Regions from separate parts of the Marinospirillum alkalitolerans genome, predicted to be linked through region 3. Evidence: predicted binding sites of a transcription regulator. Region 3 holds the regulator's gene; each other region holds the start of a gene.
What was found. Region 3 encodes LexA, which represses DNA repair genes until DNA is damaged. Its sites were predicted from a motif close to TACTGTNTANNTANACAGTA; they were not measured.
Positions count from the first base shown of each region.

Region 1: the regulator LexA is predicted to act here: its motif matches at 3,144-3,163, upstream of umuD (translesion error-prone DNA polymerase V autoproteolytic subunit).
Region 2: the regulator LexA is predicted to act here: its motif matches at 3,159-3,178, upstream of recN (DNA repair protein RecN).

Region 1 covers NZ_JBANFI010000005.1:106,793-113,004, reverse strand. The annotation lists gene V6U78_RS09295 (immunity protein YezG family protein) at 54-392, opposite strand; gene V6U78_RS09290 (hypothetical protein) at 535-867, opposite strand; gene V6U78_RS09285 (hypothetical protein) at 1,065-1,418, shown strand; gene umuC (translesion error-prone DNA polymerase V subunit UmuC) at 1,435-2,685, opposite strand; gene umuD (translesion error-prone DNA polymerase V autoproteolytic subunit) at 2,685-3,128, opposite strand; gene V6U78_RS09270 (TAXI family TRAP transporter solute-binding subunit) at 3,377-4,351, shown strand; gene V6U78_RS09265 (DUF1850 domain-containing protein) at 4,332-4,823, shown strand; gene V6U78_RS09260 (TRAP transporter permease) at 4,810-6,212, shown strand, end outside.
Region 2 covers NZ_JBANFI010000002.1:273,324-279,535, forward strand. The annotation lists gene dnaJ (molecular chaperone DnaJ) at 1-225, opposite strand, end outside; gene dnaK (molecular chaperone DnaK) at 346-2,259, opposite strand; gene grpE (nucleotide exchange factor GrpE) at 2,380-2,952, opposite strand; gene recN (DNA repair protein RecN) at 3,187-4,842, shown strand; gene fur (ferric iron uptake transcriptional regulator) at 4,911-5,327, opposite strand; gene V6U78_RS04230 (outer membrane protein assembly factor BamE) at 5,441-5,782, shown strand; gene V6U78_RS04235 (hypothetical protein) at 5,833-6,212, shown strand, end outside.
Region 3 covers NZ_JBANFI010000006.1:37,497-43,708, forward strand. The annotation lists gene topA (type I DNA topoisomerase) at 1-2,450, shown strand, start outside; gene V6U78_RS10385 (DUF6586 family protein) at 2,495-2,977, shown strand; gene lexA (transcriptional repressor LexA) at 3,043-3,669, opposite strand; gene V6U78_RS10395 (MATE family efflux transporter) at 3,863-5,236, shown strand; gene V6U78_RS10400 (SIMPL domain-containing protein) at 5,270-5,965, shown strand; gene V6U78_RS10405 (elongation factor P hydroxylase) at 5,989-6,212, shown strand, end outside.

The DNA of each region.
Region 1 (6,212 bases), on a different contig from region 3:
TGCGCTCATGACGTTGATCAGAGGTTTCCTAGATCAACGCCACGATTAACGATCTATGAGCTGGCCTCGACTTCATCCGCAAGCCCCTGATCCCATTCAAAATCAACACAAAATTGACCTGTTGGATAGAGTTTAAATCTTGCGCGATTCCAAGCGTCTGCTTTATTTTCATCCATCACCTGGCGCAGCTGCTTAAAAAGAAGATAGATTGAATAATCAATATCAAAATCTTTCTCGACCTCTAAAGAGCCCGCCTGTTGATAGGTGCAATCAAACTCACCAGCTTCTAGCAGGTCATCAAATACAACCAACGCAGCAGACCACTCCTCTTCAATTGAGCGAGCAAGACCCTGCGCAATTTTCAGACAAACATCCTTTTCATTTTCTTTCATCTTTATCCATCCGCATTATTCCATTCAATCTAATCAATAAGCCCATTTTGATTTAGGAAGCAAGGCGCGAATCAACACTCAACTCCATTGGCCTTACCCTTCCACAATAAAACTAAAAATCGCAATACAGGAATACAAAAGTCTAGTGCGCAACATCAACCTGATCAGCCAAGGCTTGATCCCACTCCACATCAAAACTGAATTCACCTTGTGGACGCAAGGTATATCGAGCCCGATTCCACCGAGCATCACCGCGTTTCATCATGATTTGATACAAGTCTTCTAAGTCATCAAAGGCTTGATCCTGAACAGAGAAAAACTGCACTTCATCCGTTTCTGGTGATAAATACTCCCCATCGACACCAATAGAGTCATCCAGCCAGGTGATATTGATCCAAGCTTGATCCCATAAAGAAGGCAAACTCAGCCGGATACCCTGATCAAGACTGACATAGATTTCATCCTCTATTCTCATGCATCACCTCCTTCTTTGTTATGTGAAATGGTTATGCACCATGTTATAACCAGCAGCCAGCAGGCGCTGCATCCTACACCCTATCCCTGTTGATCTAGATCGGATTTCATCTTGTTTTTGTTCTGCTCACCCTGAATGTGATTGACATTTAACCACTCTCTGATTCAATAAGATACAGATCAAAACAAGGAGGTTACATGACTCTTCAGCAGCAGCACACCCATCTGATTGATTATTCAGCTTCTGGCTCCAGATCACTGATGCAGCGGCCCGCTCGTGCCAGAGATCAGACAGCAAGATTGGCATCCTTAGGCCAAGCCGATAGCTCACCTGTTGGACTGCTCTTTTTAGGAGCCTTGATCTGCGCCTGCTTGGCTTTATTTTCACAAGGCTGGGTGGCGTGGGTCTTTGCCGGCTCCACGAGCCTGCTGTTGATTGCGCTGCTGCTTGAGAAACGCCGTCATGATCAGCAGCAGATCGATTTTATTCCTGATCCACCGCCAAATGCACAGAATAAGCCTGCTGAACAGACCAATGAGCCGCAAATCTAGAAGCCTCTGATCGAGATTAGCTGACTCGAGGAAGATCACTCCAGCGCGTGGTATAGGCCGGTGACTGTAGCGCAGACTGACGAGTTCCAACACCCCTCACTCCCTGAGCGGCAAAAAAAACCTCCCCGACGCCTCGTTGATGCAATTGGTCCAAGACCTGCATTAATTTGGCGCTCTGCGGCTTACGGGGGATATCCTCTAATAGAGAAGGCTGCCAACAGCCTGGGGCATAGAAATCACTTAAAATCACACCTGCCTTCATATAGCGCGGTCCGGGCTTCCAAATCGATTTGAGAACTTGATGCGCCATTTCAATCAAACGCCGTGTATCCGCACTGGGTTCCAGCAAATCCAGTGTCGCGCTATTGGCATAGTAGCCTGCCTGATGCGGGCTAGTACGAATAAACACGGTGATTTTCTTTGCCAGACGCTCTTCTTGACGCAGTTTACGCGCCGCTCGGGTGGTAAAAAGACTGATGGCCTCTCGCAAGCGCGTAAAGTCAGTAATGCGTTCACTAAAGGAGCGCGAACAAATCAGCTGTTGCTTGGCACTATGCACCTGACGCAGCCGCAAGCAGGATTGGCCTCTCAGCTCACGCACCGTCCGCTCCAGCGTCAAGGAGAAGTGCTTTCGAATCCAGGCGGGATCGGAATCGGCCAAGTCTAAAGCGCTGATTTTACCTTGGGATTCAAGTTGCGCCGCCAATTGCCGCCCAACGCCCCACACTGCACGAACCGGCAAGAGTGCTAGCAGGCGACGTTGGCGCTCTGGAGCGGATAAATCTACAACCCCTTGGGTGGCTGGATAACGCTTGGCAGCATAGTTTGCTAACTTCGCCAAGGTCCGAGTGGGTGCAATGCCCACACAGGTGCGTATGCCCGTCCACTGCGCGACCTTGGCTCGCAGCTGCTGCCCTATGGCCTGCCAAGGGGCAGTCAATCCCTGTAAATGCACAAAGGCTTCATCAATGGAGTAGATTTCCACCTCTGGCGCATGGGCTTCGAGCGTGGCCATGACACGTTGCGAAAGATCGGCATAGAGGGCAAAGTTGGCCGCAAAGCAGACCACCCCCTCGGCTTGGATCAAGGCCGAAATTTGAAAGACAGGCACGCCAATCTGGATACCCAAGGCCTTGGCTTCGGCTGAGCAGGCCACCACACATCCCTCCTGCCCTGACAGCACAACGACAGGCCGATCACGCAAATCAGGCCGAAAGAGCTTTTCACAACTGGCGTAGAAGCTGTTGCAATCCACCAGCGCATACATTAGCCCGCGCCTCTCAATGCATGCAGCACAAAAGTCACCACCCCCAAAATCTCCAGATCCGCGCCCTCTGGAATGGGGATCTCAGGCCACCCAGCATGGCGCGGCACCAGACGCACCTGAGGGCGGAGCGCCAGCTCTTTCACGGTGTGCTCACCAAAAAGACGCGCAATGACGATATCGCCATGACGTGCGGTGAGTGCACGATCCACAACCAGAATATCTCCAGCAAAAATACCAGCTTCGATCATGCTCTCGCCCTGAGCACGGACAAAAAAGGTCGCTGCCGGATGCTGAATACAGAGGGTATTTAAATCCAGTGTCCGCTCCACATCCTCTTGTGCAGGAGAAGGAAAGCCAGCACTGACGGCATCTTGATACAGGGGAATAGCCAGTCGAGACTCTTGCACCAGTGCTTGTCCTAGCCAATCAATTGAAGGTGTCATGACACCCCTCCACGATACTGATTTTTTATACAGTAATTAATTCATGACCAAGATGCAACCTCCCACATCACTGCAGCCCTGAAACCCAGCCTGCACGGATAAAATGGATGACAATTTTGCTTGGTTGTTTTAATCTCTGACGTCTTTTGACTGAAGAGTCATCAAAAAAACCAGTCACAACTGGATAGATGATGCTTGTTTAGTAAAAAGCAATATTGATAACAGATAAAACACAGAGGAAGATTGACATGAAAACAAAAAGCCTATTGAGCGGCGTGATGGCGCTAATCTTGGCTGGCGGTTTGGCGGCTTGCTCCAGTGAACAAGCAGAGGATACAGAGCGTGATCGCTTGGATGCGCGCCTGATCACCATTGCTACCGGCGGTGCTTCTGGTCCTTATAATATTATTGCGACCAACTTAGCTGAACAATATAACCGTGTGTATGGCGTGAATGCGCGCACACAAACCACCGGTGCCTCGGTTGAAAACATGAACCTGTTGGCCGGTAACCGTGTTGAAATGGCTTTTTTAATGAGTGACGTTTTAAGCTATGGCATCAATGGTGAAAATAGCTTTGCAACACCTATTGAAAACGTGCGTCAAATTGCAGCCTTATATCCTAACTATGTGCAGGTTGTGACTTCACAACGCTCCGGCATCGAGACGCTGGATGATCTGCGCGGCAAGCGCGTTGCCGTGGGTGCACAAAACTCAGGTGTAGAAGTGAGCGCCCGCACTCTGCTGAATGGTCATGGCATCACCTATAACGACCTGCGTGTGGATTATCTGGGTTATGCCGAAGCGGCCGATGGCCTGCGTGCTGGCCGTATTGATGCAGCCTTCTTAACCAGCGGCATCCCCAACGCTTCTTTAATGGAATTGGCACAAAGCTTTGATCTGAAGCTGGTCACCATTACGCCTGAGCGTTTAAGCCCAATCATCGCCGATCGCCCCTACTTTGTGGGCTTAGAGATTCCAGCCAACACCTATGGCAATGCAGAAGCCATTCCTACTGCGGCCATCATGAATGCGCTGGTTGTGCGTGAAGATCTGTCTGAGAATGATGTGTATCGTCTGACGCGCACCTTCTTTGAGAGCCTGCCACAGCTGCTCAGCGCCCACCAAGCTGTGCGTGATGTCTCCTTAGAGCGTGCTCAGCAAGGCCTGGTTGCGCCACTGCACCCAGGTGCACAGCGTTACTATGATGAGGTTGCCCAGTAAGCTGGTGTATGGAGCAGGTTTCGGCCTGCTCCTGCTGGTGTTCAGTAGCTGGCCTGTGCCACGTCTGATCATCGAGGCAGAAGGCTTTGCCTGCCAGCTCAACACCCCTCGTTTCACCTTATCCTGGATACATTCTGTCGAACACAGCCGCTGGGAAGAAGATTACCAGCTGGTTGCCAGTGGTTTTTTGCTGTACACCACCCGCATGGAAAGCTTCGGTGCAGGCTCCCCCTATCAACTCACGCCCAGCGCGAGTCAGCAAGAGGGAGTGCTGGAATATACCTTGGAGCGCCACTTCAATGAGCTTCATTGGTTTATTTCTCCGAGTATGGACGCCCAGATCATCACACCCAGCGAAAAGTATTATTTTTCAACCTGGGTAGAACAAATGACATCGGTCCATTTTACGCTGCAATCTCGACCCTTGATTTTGACTTTATTTGCGAAGGAAACCTGCCATGCGCCCGAATGAAACTCCAACGGACAGCGCGACGACAGCAGAACAACAGGCTCTGCTCGAAAAGCTCGATCGCCAATCCGCGACACGCCATCTGGGGCACTCCCCACTTGGCCTGCTGGTGATGCTGCTCGCGATCAGCTATTCCGTTTTTCACCTTTATATCACCTATTTTCCACTCCCTGAGCTTCTCCAGCGTGCAACCCACGTAGCGATTGGCTTGGTGTTGATTTTTCTACTGTATCCAAGCAACAACAAAGCCAGTCGGGCACGAGCCAGCTGGGATGATTGGTTGATGGTGTTGGCCTCTATCGTCACGCTGGGCTATCTGGTGATGGAATACCAGAACATCATGACCACCCGTGGCGGGATACCCAACACCCTCGATATTGCGATGGGTATGGTCACCGTACTGCTGGTGCTGGAAGCGGCGCGACGGACCATGGGCTTGGCCTTGCCGATTCTGGCGCTGATTTTCTTAGCCTACCCCTTTGTCAGCCATCTGGACATCATGCCCGATCGCCTGCTGACGCGGAATTTTGATCTGGGCGATATCTTTGGCCATATGTACCTGAAAACCGAAGGTCTCTACTCTTCCGCCATTGGTGCCTCGGTTAACTTTATCTTCCTGTTCATCTTGTTTGGTGCCTTTTTGGCCAAATCAGGCATGGGCCAGCTCTTTAATGATCTGGCGTTAGCACTGGCAGGCCACAAGCAAGGCGGTCCAGCCAAGGTCGCGGTCATTTCAAGTGGCTTTATGGGCAGTATTAACGGTACAGCGGTGGCAAACGTTGTCGGAACGGGCGCCTTCACCATCCCGCTGATGAAGAAGATCGGCTATCACCGCAACTTTGCCGGTGCAGTCGAGGCCAGCGCTTCGGTCGGTGGGCAGATTTTACCGCCCATCATGGGGGCCAGCGCCTTTATCATGGCGGAAACAACTGGCGTGAGCTACGGCACCATCGTACTGGCCGCCATCCTCCCTGCCTTCTTGTACTATCTTGGCGTGATCACCCAGGTGCATCTGCGCGCAGGCAAGGATAACCTCAAAGGCATTCCTAAGGCTGATCTGCCACGCGCTTGGGATGTACTCAAAGAACGCGGCCATTTGCTGCTGCCGATCTTCGCGCTGGTTTACTTCCTCTACCAGTCTGTGCCGGTGAGCTTTGCGGCCTTCTACACCATCTTGTTGACCATTGGTGTCAGTTCACTGCGGGCATCCACGCGCATGTCGATCAAAGATATTCTGGATGCCTTAGCTGATGGCGCACGCCAGTCTCTGTCGGTGATGGCAGCCTGTGCTGTGGTGGGCATCATTATCGGTGTGGTCGGCTTAACCAGCTTTGGAACGGTGATGACTTCATCGATCATGAGCATTGGTGCCGGTTCGCTCTTTTTGACCCT
Region 2 (6,212 bases), on a different contig from region 3:
ATCCACACCAGCATGCCCAAAGCGATCATAGGCTGCACGCTTATCGGCATCGGCTAGCACTTCATAGGCTTCGGTCGCTTCTTTGAATTTTTCGACTGACTCAGGGTCGTCTGAATTGCGATCCGGGTGGTATTTCATCGCCAAGCGACGGTAGGCTTTTTTGATCGCCTTCTCATCGGCGTCGCGTTCGACCCCCAGGATTTCGTAATAATCACGTTTTGCCATGGTTTCTCGTCACCGCTTTTGCCACCCGTTACAGAAAAACCAACGCGGGAACTGGCCCGCGTTGGCATCAGGCGCAAGCCGCTGCTCGCGCACTGTGTGGGTGTAGAGTTAAATGGGTGCTTACTTCTTGTCTTCTTTCACTTCTTCGAACTCAGCATCCACTGCATCATCTGGGCCCTTGCCAGCTTCTGGCTGGGCTGCACCTTCAGCTGCGCCTGCATCAGCATAGAGCTTCTGCGCTAAGCTGCCTGAAGCGGTGGCCAGAGCTTGCGTCTTCTCTTCGATCTGCTCTTTGTTATCTGATTTGAGCGCCTCTTCGAGATCGGCAATCGCCTTTTCAATCGCTTCTTTCTCACTGGCTTCAACCTTATCAGCGGCTTCAGTCAGTGTTTTGCGCGTGGCGTGAATCATACCATCGGCTTGGTTACGTACTTGCACCAGCTCTTCAAACTTCTTGTCTTCTGCTGCATGAGCTTCGGCATCACGCACCATCTTCTCGATTTCTTCATCCGACAAGCCAGAAGAAGCCTTGATCACGATCGACTGCTCTTTGCCTGTCGCCTTGTCTTTGGCCGATACATTCAAAATACCGTTGGCATCCAGATCAAAGGTCACCTCAATCTGAGGCACACCGCGCGGTGCGGGTGGAATATCAGCCAGATCAAAACGACCCAGGGATTTGTTCTGTGCCGCTTGCTTACGCTCACCTTGCAACACATGGATGGTGACCGCATTCTGGTTGTCATCCGCTGTCGAGAAAACCTGCGACTTCTTGGTTGGGATGGTGGTGTTCTTCTCAATCAGAGAAGTCATCACGCCACCCATGGTTTCAATACCCAGCGTCAGTGGTGTGACATCCAGCAGCAGAACGTCTTTCACATCACCCGAGAGTACCGCACCTTGAATCGCTGCACCCACGGCAACGGCTTCATCTGGGTTGACATCTTTACGTGCTTCTTTGCCAAAGAATTCAGCAACACGGGCTTGCACCTTCGGCATCCGCGTTTGGCCACCCACCAGAATCACATCATCGATATCTGAGGCTGACAGGCCAGCATCTTGTAAAGCCGTACGGCAAGGCGCTAAAGAACGCTCAACCAGATCTTCAACCAAGGCTTCGAGCTTGGCGCGGCTGACCTTGACGTTCAAGTGCTTAGGACCTGAGCTGTCTGCGGTGATATAGGGCAGATTGACATCTGTTTGCTGGCTAGAAGACAGCTCGATCTTGGCTTTTTCAGCCGCTTCTTTCAGACGCTGCATCGCCAGAGGATCACCCTTCAGATCAATACCGCTGTCTTTTTTGAACTCGTCTGCGAGATACTCGATCAGGCGCAGGTCAAAGTCTTCACCACCCAAGAAGGTGTCACCATTGGTGGCCAGCACTTCAAACTGGGTTTCGCCATCAACATCGGCCACTTCGATAATCGAAATATCGAAAGTACCACCACCTAAGTCATAAACTGCGATGGTTTTGTCACCACGCGATTTATCCATACCATAGGCCAGTGCTGCTGCTGTTGGCTCGTTGATAATACGCTTCACTTCAAGGCCAGCAATACGGCCGGCATCTTTAGTCGCCTGACGCTGGCTGTCGTTGAAGTAGGCGGGGACAGTAATCACCGCTTCTGTCACTTCTTCGCCAAGATAGTCTTCTGCTGTTTTCTTCATCTTTTTCAAGACTTCGGCAGAAATCTGTGGAGGCGCCATCTTCTTGCCTTTGACTTCCACCCACGCGTCGCCATTGTCGGCTTTCACGATGCTGTAAGGCACCATTTTGATGTCTTTTTGTACCACTTCTTCTTCAAAGCGACGGCCAATCAGACGCTTGACTGCATAGAGGGTGTTTTGTGGGTTGGTCACGGCCTGACGCTTGGCACTCATCCCCACCAGGGTTTCGCCATCTTCTGCATAAGCGATGATGGAAGGCGTGGTACGGCCACCTTCAGCATTTTCAATGACCTTTGCCTTGTCACCATCTAAAACAGCCAAACAAGAGTTAGTTGTACCTAAGTCAATACCAATAATACGGCCCATAGTCTTTCTCCAATAATCAATTCATTCTGTTCATGCTGAGGGCTCAACGCATGAGCCTTGGCGTTCTTCTACTGCTTGATAACCCTTAAATGTGTTCACTGAGGGCTGTTTTCAAGTCAGTCAGTCATCTTTTTTTGCTGGACCACCTGTAGCCACAACCACCATCGCAGGGCGCAGCAGGCGCTCATTCAGGGTGTAGCCTTTTTGCAAAACGTCCATCACCGCATGCGCAGGCAGCTCAGGGTTGGGCACCATGCTCATTGCTTCGTGGAACTGGGGGTTAAAAGTCTCGCCTTGAGGATGGACCTGGTGAATGTTGAACTTCTCCAACGCACCGATAAACATCTTCAGCGTCATCGCCACACCTTCACGCTGGGATTCTTCGGCGCTGACCATCGCATCGCTGGCTTTTTCAAGGCTATCAGCAACGGGCAACAGCTCTTTAGCAAACTTTTCAAGCGCGAATTTGTGCGCCTTTTCAATATCCGCTTCAGCACGGCGACGGGCATTTTGTGCATCGGCCGCCGCACGCAGCATCTGGTCCTTGGCTTCAGCCAGTTCTTGCTGCAAGGTTTCTATCTGTGCGGTTAAACCGGCAATCTGCTCTTCTGGGCTGAGATCGAGCGGCTCAACAACGGCCTCATTAGTCTGCTCTTCAGCCGCTGTTGGCTTGCTGTCCTCTGGATGACTCATGCTTAACTCCGTTGGGTCACTTAGGTTAGTCTGTGGATCGGCCTGAGAGGGCTAGGAAACCCCTCATGAACTCGCTAGTGAACCTAGCATGCGGCCGAAGCGGGATGGATTAAATGATCAGATGAGGGCAAGCCCCCAGTCTTTCAAGGGGTGAATAAAAAATTATTGACGCGACTTGTTCCGCTGCGCAGACTCAGGTATAAAGCTACTGTATAAAATATCAGGGAGCCTGCCATGCTGCTCAGCCTTTCCATCCAACAACTGGCCATCGTGGATCATCTGGAGCTGGATTTTAAACCCGGCATGACGGTGATCACTGGTGAAACCGGCGCGGGTAAATCGATCCTGCTTTCAGCTCTTGGTTTGGCGCTGGGCGATCGTGCCGATAGTGATAGCGTGCGTCATGGCGCACAACGCGCTGAAATTACTGCTCGTTTTGATATCACCCATCTTGCCGAAGCCCGAGATTGGCTGGCGGAGCATGAGCTGGAAACCCGCGAGTGTATTTTACGACGCAGCCTGCTCGCCAACGGCCGCTCTAAAGCCTGGATCAACGGGCAACCCTGCCCAGTTCAGCATTTGAAAGAGCTCGGTGAGCTGCTGATGGATATTCATGGCCAGCATGCACACCAATCGCTCCTGCGCCGCGACCAGCATTTGCGCCTGCTGGATCACTATGCAGGACTGGATCATCGACTCACGCAGCTCAATAGCCAGTTTCTGTTGTGGCAAAAAGCCCAGCGCCAGCTCAAGCAGTTCGATACGCAAGATGCGGCCCAGCAAGCCAGAATCCAGCTGCTGAGCTATCAGGTAGAGGAGCTCGACCAGCTCAACCTACAAGAAGGCGAACTCGAAGAGCTTGAAGCCGAACAGCATCAACTGGCGCATGCCGAGGCCCTGATTCAGACCAGCCAAGAAGCCTTGGATTTGTGTGATCATGATGAAGGCGCAGCCCTACAGGCCGTGAATCAGGCTCTGCACCGTCTCGCCAGTCAACAACACCCCAAAATCACTGAGATTCTTCAGCTTCTCAGTGAGGCGCAGATACAACTTCAGGAAACCAGCCGCGAACTCAGCCATTTTATCGGCCAGCTCGAGCTTGATCCGCAGCGGCTTCTCTGGGTTGAGGACAGACTGAGTCAGGTGTACCAAATTGCACGCAAGCATCAGATCGATCCTGCTGAACTGCCGCAACATCATCAACAGCTCCAACAATCACTCCATGATTTGATGGGGCCAGAAGGCGGTCGTGAAGCCTTGGAGGCGGAGCTGATCCAGCTCGAACAGATGTATCTTGAACAGGCCGAAGCCTTGAGCCAAGCGCGTCAGGAAGCGGCACGACAGCTCGAGGCAGCTGTTGATCAGCAGCTCGCTCATCTGGGCATGGAAAAAAGCCAGTTTAAACTTGCCTTCCAACGCACCGCCCATTATCAGGCCAGCGGTCTTGATGAAGTGGAATTTCTGATCGCGCCGAATCCAGGTCAACCGGCCAAACCTTTAATCCGCATTGCCTCTGGCGGTGAACTGTCACGTATTAGTCTGGCGATTCAAGTCGTTACCGCACAAACCAGCAGCATTCCCACACTGGTCTTTGATGAGGTAGATGTAGGTATCTCTGGCGCGACCGCCGAAATTGTGGGGCGCTTACTCCATCAACTGGCGCAACGCGGGCAGATTCTCTGCGTCACCCACCTACCGCAAGTGGCGGCGCAGGGCGATCAGCATTTGCATATCCACAAAGAAAGCGATGAACACTCAACACTCACACGGATGCAGCTGCTGGATCAGGCTGGGCGTATTGCCGAGCTAGCACGGATGCTAGGCGGTATTCACCTGTCTGCCCAAACCCTAGCTCATGCTCAAGAAATGCTCCAAAGTCGCCACCATTAGCCGCACTCAGCATCAAAAAGGCTCCCTAAGGAGCCTTTTTTAATCGCTATTATTGAACCCGCTTGGTCTTACTCTGCGTCTTTTTTACGGCGCACATATAAAACCAAAGAGTGATCCACCAACTCAAGGCCATGCGCCTTCGCCAGTGCATGCTGACGTTTTTCGATCTCTTCATCGAAAAACTCGATCACTTCACCCGTATCCACATCCACCATATGGTCGTGGTGCTTCTCGCCCGCCAGCTCAAAAACAGCATGGCCGCCATCGAAATTATGCTTATCCACCAAGCCTGCTGCCTCAAACTGAGTCAGCACACGATAGACAGTTGCCAAACCGACGTCTTCACCATTTTCAATCAGAATACGGTAGACATCCTCTGCGCTGAGGTGATCTTCTGCATGTTTCTCAAGCACTTGCAGTATCTTGATCCGTGGCAAGGTTACTTTCAGGCCGGCTTTTCTTAACTCATGATTTTTGTCTGCCATCAGAATTCTCTTTTATAAAGTGATCAGAATGCTTAGCCCAACGGCTCGCTTGTGAGTAGAATGCTTTAGCAGGTATTATCGACTGAACTGACTCAGAGTTAAAGCGCTTCACCATGAAAAATCCGACTAAATTACTCACCTTTGTTTTTTTCGCCCTGTTTTTAAGCGGTTGCGGCCTTTTTTCTCCTTTCCAACAGGAAATTCAACAGGGCAATCTGCTCGATCAAGACGATGTGGCCCAACTGCGTGAAGGCATGACCGCCGAACAGGTCACCTTCTTGCTCGGCTCTCCCTTGCTTCGTGACCCTGAGCGCCCGCTTGAATGGCACTATATTGAGCAAAAGCGTGTAGGGCGCGCCCTAGTGCACCGCCATGAAGTACGACTGGTTTTTACTCAACAGCAAGGGCAACTGCGCGTGGCATCAATTGAAACCACCCGCTTGACCAACCAGTAAAGCTCAGACTAAGATCGGATACAAACCCACATCCAAGGAAGGGACTAGCCATGCAACCAGTAGGAACAAACAACCTATTCAACTCGATGGCATTTCAGTCTTTTACTGAAAAAAGCAATCAACAGCTTGTTGATCCTCAACGTTATGCTGATTTCACGGTGGAAGTTGGTGAAGAAACCAGCTCCAGAGGGATATTAGGCGGTGTGCTGAGTCAGGAAGACTATGACAAGTTCATGGAAATCATCAAAGACTTTAATGTACTTGATGCCAGCACCAATGAAATGAAGCAGCTAAGAAGTCAACTAATTCAAGCAGAATTAATGGATTATGAAGTCGGCAGCACGTTCAGCGGACCCGCCACCTTTGCACTCGATAAAAACCCAGAAAATTATGATAAGAAATACAATCAGCTCGGTTATCAATTTGGAAA
Region 3 (6,212 bases):
CGACGAAAAAAGCGCTGACAGCGGCCGAGAAAAAGCAGCGCGCTCAGGATCAGTTGATCGCCCGCATGGGGGTCGATCCAGAGCATGGCTGGAAAGCGCATTATGAAATCTTGCCCGGCAAGGAAAAGGTGGTCAGCGAGCTGAAAAAGCTAGCGAAAGAAGCCGATGCCATTTATCTGGCGACGGATTTGGACCGCGAGGGAGAGGCCATAGCTTGGCACCTGCGCGAGACCTTGGGCGGTGATCCGCAGCGTTATCGTCGCGTGGTGTTTAACGAGATTACCAAAAAAGCCATTACCCAGGCCTTTGAGCAGCCAGGTGAGCTGGATCTGCACCGTGTACAGGCGCAGCAAGCGCGACGCTTCCTCGATCGTGTGGTGGGTTATATGGTGTCGCCCTTATTGTGGGCGAAGGTGGCTCGGGGCTTGTCTGCTGGTCGTGTGCAATCGGTTGCGGTGCGCTTGATCGTAGAGCGTGAACGCGCGATTCGTGCTTTTGTGCCCGAAGAATACTGGGATGTGCACGCGGATTTGCGTTCGGATCAACATCCGCTGCGTTGTCAGGTGGTCAGTCAGGCCGGTCAGGCTTTTCGTCCCGTGAATCAGCAGCAAACAGACGCCGCTCTGGCCATTTTGCAAACAGCCCAATATCAGCTGATTGATCGTGAAGACAAGCCCACCCAAAGCCGTCCAGGTGCGCCGTTTATTACCTCGACTTTGCAGCAGGCGGCCAGTACACGCCTTGGTTTTTCAGTCAAGAAAACCATGACGCTGGCTCAGCGCCTCTATGAAGCGGGTCATATCACCTATATGCGTACGGATTCGACCAACCTATCGCAAGAGGCGGTTGCCAGCTGCCGTGAGTGGATTGCTGAAGCCCTGGGTGCGGCCTATCTGCCAGAGCAGCCAGTGTCCTACTCCAGCAAAGAAGGCGCACAAGAAGCCCACGAAGCGATCCGTCCCTCACAAGTCAAAGTGAAGGGTGAAGATCTTAAAAATATGGAGCGGGATGCCCAGCGTTTGTATGAGCTGATTTGGCGTCAGTTTGTGGCCTGTCAGATGCCACCCGCGCGCTATTTGTCTTCGACGCTGACGGTTCAGGCGGCTGATTTTGAACTGAAGGCCAAGGGTCGTGTGCTGCAATTTGATGGTTATACGCGGATTCAGCCGCCAGCAGGGAAGCAGGGCGAAGACCAGGTCTTGCCTGATTTGCAAAAGGGGACGCAGCTGGATTTGCTGGCGCTGGACCCCAAGCAGCATTTCACCAAACCACCGGCGCGCTTTACCGAAGCTGCATTAGTGAAGGAGCTGGAAAAGCGCGGTATCGGCCGTCCGTCCACCTATGCGGCGATTATCTCGACGATTCAAGAGCGGGGCTATGTCAAGCTCGAAAGCCGTCGCTTCTATGCAGAAAAGATGGGCGATATCGTCACCGATCGTCTGGTCGAGAGCTTCCATGATCTGCTCGATTACAGCTTTACGGCACGGATGGAGGATGGACTGGATGCCGTCGCTGAAGGGGGGGCGGATTGGAAGGATCTGCTGAATCACTTCTACAGCGATTTTCGCCGTCAGCTGGATCAGGCCCAGTCTGAGCAGGGTATGCGTCCCAATCAGCCAGTCGAAACCCATATCAGCTGCCCAACCTGTTCGCGGCCGATGCAAATTCGCATCGCTTCCACTGGAACCTTCTTAGGTTGTTCAGGCTATGCGCTGCCACCTAAGGAGCGCTGCAAAACCACCATCAATCTGGTGCCCGGTGATGAATTTGTGGCCGAAGATGCTGATGAAAATGCCGAAGTTGATGCTCTGCGTGCCAAGCGACGTTGCCAGAAGTGCGGCACCGCGATGGAAAGCCTGATCATTGATGAAAAGCGCAAACTGCATGTGTGCGGGAATAGCCCTGATTGTGATGGTTATCAGATCGAAGAGGGCCAATTCCGCTTGAAAGGCTATGAAGGCCCAACACTGGATTGTGATAAGTGTGGCAGTGAGATGCAGCTCAAAACAGGCCGTTTTGGCAAGTATTTTGGCTGCACCAACACTGAATGCAAAAACACGCGTAAGCTGCTGCGCAGTGGCGAGGCGGCACCACCCAAGATGGACCCAGTGCCAATGCCAGAGCTGCGTTGCTTAAAGGTGGATGATCACTATGTGCTGCGCGATGGGGCCAGTGGTTTGTTTTTGGCAGCCAGCCAATTCCCGAAAAACCGTGAAACGCGTCCACCGCAGGTGCGTGAGATCAAGCCACACCGTGCGCAGATTGATCCTAAGCATCATTATCTGCTTGATGCACCTGAGCAGGACCCAGCAGGTCATCCAACAGTGATTCGCTTTTCACGTAAAACCAAAGAACAGTATGTGCAGGCAGAGCAAGAGGGTAAACCGACGGGATTTCGTGCCTTCTGGAAGGATGGGCGCTGGCAGATAGAAGATAAATCCAAGGGCTAGTCGAATGTGCCAGTATCGATCTGAGGTCAGAGAAGGAGAAGAGCATGGCTGATGCGGCACACAGAACGCGGCAACTTTTTTATCAGGTGCGCTTATTGCTGGATGCCGCCCATCAGCCGCATGATCCATTGGTGGAGGTGGCTTGGCAGGAAACCTGCTACGAGGCGGCCTTGGGCGCACTGTTAAAAATTGAGTTGAGCTTTTTGCGTGAGCTGGCTGAAGCCTATCGTCTACAGCCACAGCGAGTTCACGCGCTGGCAGATCTACAGCAGCAGGCGCAGCAGCGTGACCAGCGTTTGTATGAGCTGGAGGTCTGGCGGGCTGATCGTCTGGGAATCTGTTCACGTTTGAACATGCTGGCGGCCCAACAGGGGTTGCCTCGTTCAGCAGAGGTCGCGGTCGCTGTTCCTGCGGGGCAGATTGCGGTGCAGCGTGAAGAACTCAAGCCGCTTGAGGAGCTGGAGCGGCTTTATCAGCAGCTCAAAGCGCAGGTTGATATGCTGCGCTCTGGTCTGTTGGAGGAGTAAGCTGGAGCAGAACTTCAGTTGATCATCCGTGCTGAGGCCGAGAAGGCACTCGGCACTGGATGAGCTTAATGCAGGCTATGATTGAACTGATCGCGAATCAGACCGACCGCTAAACCCTCGATGTTCAGAGTTTCTTCTTCAAGATTAATCTTGATCGGCTCAAAATCAGCGTTTTCTGGTAGCAGCCAAACGATCTGATCTTCTTGCTTAAAGCGCTTGACGGTGACTTCATCGTGGATGCGCGCGACCACCAATTGCCCATTACGCGGGGCTTGATCCAGGCGCTTGACCGCCAACAGATCACCATCAAAAATCCCGATGTCTTTCATGCTCAGCCCTTTAACGCGCAGCAGATAGTCAGGTTTTTGACTGAAGGCGTAGGCATCAACATTCAGATGACGTTCGATATTCTCTTGGGCTAAAAGCGGACTGCCGGCGGCCACCTGCCCCAAAACAGGCAGGCCTTCTTCGTTGATCTGCTCTTGCGTCAGGCGGATGCCGCGTGAGGTCCCCGCAAGAATCTCAATCGCACCTTTGCGTTCTAGAGCGCGCAGATGTTCTTCGGCCGCATTGGCGGAGCGAAACCCAAGAATGCGCGAAATTTCGGCGCGCGTGGGGGGCATGCCTTTTTCTTTCATCGCATCCTTGATGATATCCAGCACCTGCTGCTGGCGTTTGGTAAGTTTGATCATCAGTGCTCCAGAGATGTTTTTTTGCACAGCTGTTTGGTTAAACAGCCTAGTCTTCTATACAGTAGCTTGGCGCTAAGCTTAGCTTTTAAAGGCTTGGAGCTCAAGCCCTGCGCGGACAGAAAGGTGTTTTGCAGACACATTTGGCGTTCTGCGATCGAAAGGAGTAGTATTCTCGGTTTTTGGTGCGCATAAAATGAAGTCGTTTCATCAAGAGTTTTGGTTACATAACCGTCCGTTAATGCTACTGGCCTTGCCGCTTCTGGGAGCGCAGCTGGCACAAACTGGGATGGGCGTCGTCGATACGATTATGGCAGGACGTTTGAGTCCTGTGGATTTGGCTGCGGTGGCGGTTGGGGCCAGTATTTTTGGCCCCATGATGCTGCTGATTTTTGGGACACTGATGGCGGTGACCCCTTTGGTTGCCCATGCCCGTGGTGGGCAGCGGCATCATGAAATGGCGCCGCTGATTCATCAGGCGAGCTGGGTGGGGGCGCTGTTGCTGATACCGGCTTGGTTTGCCTTTTATTACAGCCAGGTGGTGTTTGATTTTATGAAGGTGGAGCCGGATGTCGCGAATCTGGCTTCGGCCTACTTGCGCGCAATGAGCTGGGGCCTGCCTGCGCTGGCTTTTTTTCAGGTGTTGCGTTGTTTGTGTGAGGGATCCAATCAGGCCCGACCTGTGTTGCTGATCAGTGTGTTGGGCTTGCTGATCAATATTCCGGCAAACTACATCCTGATCTATGGCAAGTTGGGGATGCCACAATTGGGCGCGGTGGGTTGTGGTTATGCCACGGCGCTGAGTTTCTGGTTTATGACCATCATGCTCGGTTTTTATGTCACCTTTCGCGCTGAATATCGTCCTTTGGCGATTTTTAAGAGCTGGAGCTGGCCGCAGTGGTTGGGCATCAAGCAGATACTGTGGGTGGGCCTGCCTATCGGCCTCTCTATCTTTGTCGAAGCCTCGCTCTTTACCACTATTGCGCTGTTTATTGGTTCGTTGGGTGAGGTGGTGGTCTCAGGCCATCAGGTGGCGTTTAACTTTACAACCTTGCTCTTTATGGTGCCGCTGAGCCTGGGCATGGCCTTGACTGTGAAGGTGGGGCATGCGCTGGGACAACAACGGCCTGCAACCGCCCGTCGAGTGGCCTTTTTAGGTGTTGAGATGGCGTTTTTAGTGTCTTTGCTGGGTGCGCTGGTGATGTGGGTCGCCTCGCCTTGGGTGGTGCAGCTTTACTCTTCTGATCAGGATGTGCAGCAGCTGGCCACGGCTTTGATCCAGCTGGCGGTTTTTTATCAAGTCTCTGATGGGTTGCAGGTCAATGCAGCAGGTGCGCTACGCGGCTATAAAGACACCCGAATTGTCATGTTGATTACGCTATTTTGTTATTGGGTGATCGGCTTAGGCGGCGGCTGGTGGATGGCTTTTGGTGCCAATCCTTGGGGACCACAAGGTGTACAGGGTTTCTGGTATGGCTTGATCGCCGGTCTTTCAGCCGCCTCGGTCTTTTTGCTGTGGCGCTTAAATGTGACCAGTCGGCGAACTCAGCTGGAAGCTGTGAGTCAGTGATAGAGTGCCTCATCGAAAAATAAGGAGTCTCTGATGCGTTGGTTATTGATCTTGAGTTTGAGTGTGGTGTGGATGTCGGCCTCGGCGCAGCAGTGGGCGCCTGTGCCGCACGTGCAGGTAGAAGGGCAGGCCACCTTGTTGCTGGAGGCCGATCGGGTCGATCTGCGTGCAACCTTTACCGCAGAGCATCGTGAATCACGTTTGGCCTTACAGGATTTGGAGCGCCGTGTTCAAGAAGTGCAGCGCCGTTTGCGTCGTCAGCTGCCTGAAGGCGTGCGTCTTGAGGCCAGCCAGATCAGTATTCAGCCACGTCATGCACGGCGTCAGGATCAGTGGGTCATCAGCGGTTATGTCGCCACGCGTGAAATCCGTTTGCTGAATCTTGATGTCACCGAGGCTGGGCCTTGGATTGAAGCGCTGGTGGCGGCTGAGCCACATCAGCTCGGCCCTTTCGAGTATCGCTCTAGCCTGATGTCTGCGCAGCAGCACCCTGCTTTGCAAGCCGCGATCGAAGATGCCCGTGCCAAGGCGGAATTGATGGCCACGAGTCTGGGTGCGCGCTTGGGTGCGCCCTTGCAGTTAGAAGAAATCACCAGCCCGCAGCCTGCTGCCTTGATGCGGGCCGAGGTGATGATGGCGGCGGATACCTTGTCTAGTCCGCCTGAGCTGGATGCAGGTCAGTTGGAAGCTCAGGCGCGCGTGCGTTTGGTCTTTGAACTGCTGCCTTGATGGATCAGAAAAAGAGAAGAGGCATGTCTTTGGAAACTGCCAGCGCGAGGGATGCTGAAGCGGCTGAACAGCAAGCCTGTCGACAGCTCAAGTCGGTGTTTGAAGCTGTTTTTTATCCCACCTACCGCACGCGTTTGGTCCGTGGAGGCGATGAGCCCTTGTATCTCCCCGCGGCCAGCGCCGATGAGGATCATCAGATCATCTATGCGCGTGGTTTTTTAAATAGCGCCCTGCATGAGATTGCGCA